One region of the Enterobacter sp. MGH 24 genome, then DNA from elsewhere that is predicted to be linked to it. Evidence: predicted binding sites of a transcription regulator. Region 1 holds the regulator's gene; the other holds the start of a gene.
The links. Region 1 encodes PhoB, which activates phosphate uptake and scavenging genes when phosphate is short. Its sites were predicted from a motif close to CTGTCATAAAACTGNCNNAT; they were not measured.

Region 1 (2,201 bases):
AGGGCATCACGCGGATTTCCAGATGGCGACCATTGTTGAGCTTCAGATTATGCGGGCGGGTAAAATCACGCGTTTTCAGATACTGCGTGAACTCGGGATAGCGCAGAAGGTTAAGGATATTCTGACCATTGTCGTCGGGCCAGCGCAGGCCCAGCAGCTGTTGTGCAAGGCCGTTACACCAGAAGATCGTCCCTTCTTCGGTCGTCAGAATAACGGCATCCGGCAGCGACTCTGCACCGCTGCGAAAACGCTTAATCAGGCTTCCCAGCTCGCGGCGACGCTTTTTATTACGCATCTGCATCTGATGCAGACCGTACAGCAGCGGCTCCCAGCTGCCGCTTCCCGGCGGCGGCGTCATACTTCGGTCAACCCACAGCCACCAGGAGAGGCGCAGCAGGTTCCAGAAATGCCAGATTAGCAGCCCGGTGACCGACGCCAGCAGAAACCAAGGCAGGTGTCCAAGAAAGGCCCCCAGAAGGAAGGCCGGAATACAGCATAAGATCAGTTCAAAGACGAGCCTTTTCCATGACAGACGTTCCAGCACGCGTCACACTCCTGTCATTGTTCAGAAACGGGTAGAAAAACGATAACCCGTGCCGCGGACCGTCTGCACCATGCGATCGTGGCCGCTCAGTTCCAGTGCTTTTCGCAGGCGGCGAATATGTACGTCAACCGTCCGGTCTTCGACATACACGTTAGTTCCCCAGACGTTATTCAGCAACTGCTCGCGGCTGTATACGCGTTCCGGGTGGGTCATAAAGAAGTGCAGGAGTTTAAATTCGGTAGGCCCCATGTCGAGGGGATTTTCACCCGTCATCACGCGGTGTGAAGTGGGGTCAAGGCTCAGCCCCTGCATCTCAATCACCTCTTCCACCGCCATCGGCGAAATACGGCGCATCACGGCTTTAATGCGGGCAACCAGCTCTTTTGGGGAGAACGGCTTAGTAATGTAATCGTCCGCGCCGGTCTCCAGACCGCGCACGCGATCCTCTTCTTCTCCGCGCGCCGTCAGCATCACAACCGGGATGTCGCGGGTCAGCGCCTCGCGCTTCAGGTGTTTGATAAACTGCAGTCCGGAGCCGCCGGGCAACATCCAGTCCAGCAGAATCAGATCGGGCCAGGGTTCATTCAGCTGGTTCACTGCGCTGTCATAATCTTCCGCTTCAACCGGCTGGAAGCCGTTTTGCTCGAGCACGAAGCACACCATTTCACGAATTGGAGCTTCATCTTCTACGACCAGAATACGTCTCGCCATACTTTGCCCTGTCTTATCTTATTTAAGTTACAAGTTTGTAATTCGGCGCCATTATGCGTCAGATTTATGACAGATTTATGAAAAACAGTACCACGATAACGGGCAAACCGTTGTTTTATTACAGCGGTTATTTTCCCGTCTCTGAAGGTTTATAATCCCGCTTTCTCTTTTTTGCCACGGATCAGCTATGCGCATACTTCACACCTCGGACTGGCATCTGGGTCAAAATTTTTACAGCAAAAGCCGTGCGGCTGAACATGAAGCCTTCCTGAACTGGCTGCTGGAAACGGCCCGGACGCACGAGGTGGACGCAATTATTGTGGCGGGTGACATCTTTGATACCGGCTCGCCCCCCAGCTATGCGCGTGAACTGTATAACCGCTTCGTGGTGAATCTGCAGCAAACCGGCTGTCATCTGGTGATTGTCGCCGGCAACCATGATTCCGTCGCGACGCTCAATGAATCCCGCGACATCCTGGCATTTCTCAATACCACCGTGGTCGCCAGCGCCGGGCACGCCCCGCAGATCCTGAAAAAACGCGACGGTACGCCGGGGGCGGTACTGTGCCCCATTCCCTTTTTACGTCCACGAGACATCGTGCAAAGCCAGGCGGGGCTGTCGGGTGCCGAAAAGCAGCAACATTTATTACAGGCTATCACCGACTATTATCACCAGCAGCATGCCGAAGCCTGCGCCCTGCGCGGCGACCAGCCGATTCCGGTGATTGCGACCGGGCACCTCACCACCGTCGGGGCCAGTAAAAGTGACGCCGTGCGTGACATCTATATCGGTACGTTGGACGCTTTTCCGGCGCAGAACTTCCCGCCAGCCGACTACATTGCGCTCGGACATATCCACCGGGCGCAGATCGTCGGCGGCAGCGAGCACATCCGCTACTGCGGCTCGCCTCTTTCGCTCAGCTTCGATGAAACGGGTAAAGCAAAA
Region 2 (2,201 bases), 420 kb from region 1:
TATCGCTTCCCTGCTCAATCAGCAGGATGTGCTGGTCATCTAGCGCCACGATGTCGCCGATTTTGGCGTCGCTGTTTTTACCGTAGGCCGCGCTGTCGATGGGGTAGCCGTACATCGCGGTTTTCCCGGTCGCCGGATCGAAGCTCACCAGACGCGTAAACAGCGCCTGCTTTTTGCTCTTACCGTCGATATCCAGCGTACTTTGCACGGCGGCGATAATCCGCCCGTCCGGCATGCGGGTCAGGCCTTCAAAGCCACGGTTTGCCTGACGCCATTTGATAATGTTTGGCAGACCGCCCGCGATGGATTTCTCCCCTTCCGCCGCCTGCGGCCCGTGGATCGCCAGGATCTTGCCTTTGCTGTCGACGTTAATCAGGAACGGGCCATACTCGTCGCACAGCCAGTAGCCGCCTTTGCCGTCCGGCGTGATGCCTTCGGTGTCCAGCCCGCGGTTGTCGCCCTTCAGAATGTTTAGCGTGTCGCTGAATGCCACTTCATTGGTGGAGCCAATCACGCCGCTTTGCAGCGGCAGACCGTTAATCGCGCCTTTATCATCATGCAGCGGGCGGGCATCGACAGCCTCCGCTTTGCCGTTCTCAACGCGGATGGTCATTAGCAGCGGCGCGAAATCTGGCGTGACAAATATTTTGGCCTCGTTTTTACCCATTTTTGGCGCATCGGCGTTTGGACCGCGATCGGTCACGGTCGCAAAGGTCAGGGCGTCGCCCTGTTTGCCCGTAAACAGCAGGCCGGAACCGATACCCACGGGCAGTCCATTCGGAAACGCACTGGCAAACGCGCCGCTGTAGCTCACGTGGGAGCCTTCAGGGAAGCTGACGACATAGCGCTCAGCAGTAGGCTGCGCCGCCAGGCCAGAGAAAGAGAGCGCACAACCGATTAGCACAGGAATAATTTTTCTTTTCATATTGTTAGCATCCAGTTAGTGAAGCCAACAACGTAATGAAGAATCGTGTCAGAAAAATGACACAGGCGGGACGCTGACCCACGCAGCGGCACGTATATCCCTCTTCAGAAATGTAAACTTACGTCTTTATCTATGACAACTGAAACACTTCTGGAAATTATTAGAAATTCAATTAATTCATCTCAAAGGGCTTTTTTCTCCTCGTTCAAACGTCGTTTAGCAAACTCTTTAAACTTTTCCTAAACGCGAATTTAATTGCCATTGACGGCTCGCCAAACAAACAATTCAGCAACAGATAAAAACTAAATAACTAACAAAATCAGCATAAAACCACGACATGCATCACATTTGCAGTCATAAACATCACTTGTTAAGGTGCCCTCAGATTAATTTAATGACGAGGAAAAACTCATGAAAAAGCTTAACGTTCTCATCCTTTCCGCTCTGACCGCTGTCTCTGGCTCCGCACTGGCGATGGGTGGCAGCATTGAGCAGGGTAAAAACTTTACCAACCTGAATGTGGAAATGGGTAAATCGACCTCCGGTCTGTACACCGAAGGCAGCTGGCTGAAAAATACCGATGACGGCACCACAACCGGTGGCGTAGGTGCTGGATACAACTTCGAAGTCGGTCCGGTGATGTTGAACGCAGGCGCTAAGGCCCTCTACGTTGGCCCGAAAAAAGGCGATAACGGCGTAGCGTTCCCAATCGGCGGCGGCGTGAAGGTTGCCCTGACCGACAGCATCAACGTCTTCGGTGAAGGCTATGTGGCGCCAGACGGGCTGAACAACAGCGTCAAAAACTACGTTGAAGCGAACGGCGGCGTAAGCTGGACCCCAATCAAACCGGTTACGCTGAAAGTGGGTTACCGCCACGTGAGCGTTGACGGCAAAGACGGCCGTCCTAACCACACGCTGATCGACGGCGCATACGTGGGCGGCGGCGTGAGCTTCTAAGCCAACGAACAAACAAAAAAACCTGCCATGCGGCAGGTTTTTTTTGTCTCGGGTATTACTTGTGTACCACCACCAGCTTCTGGTTCACAAACTCTTTGATCCCCAGATCCGACAGCTCACGACCGTAGCCGGAGCGCTTCACGCCGCCGAACGGCAGCTCTGGCGCGGTATCGGTGAGCCAGTTGATATACACCATCCCGGTCTCAATGCGCGACGCCATTTTCTTCGCGCGCTCGATATCCTGGCTGAATACCGCCCCGCCAAGGCCGTAGTGGGAGTCGTTCGCCAGCGCGACCGCTTCGTCGTCGTTTTTCACCAC

Region 2: the regulator PhoB is predicted to act here: its motif matches at 971-990, upstream of L370_RS12280 (esterase-like activity of phytase family protein).

Annotation. Positions count from the first base shown of each region.
Region 1 covers NZ_KI535657.1:2,436,350-2,438,550, reverse strand. The annotation lists gene phoR (phosphate regulon sensor histidine kinase PhoR) at 1-544, opposite strand, end outside; gene phoB (phosphate response regulator transcription factor PhoB) at 566-1,255, opposite strand; gene sbcD (exonuclease subunit SbcD) at 1,443-2,201, shown strand, end outside.
Region 2 covers NZ_KI535657.1:2,017,170-2,019,370, reverse strand. The annotation lists gene L370_RS12280 (esterase-like activity of phytase family protein) at 1-925, opposite strand, end outside; gene L370_RS12285 (YfaZ family outer membrane protein) at 1,337-1,882, shown strand; gene L370_RS12290 (NAD-dependent succinate-semialdehyde dehydrogenase) at 1,938-2,201, opposite strand, start outside.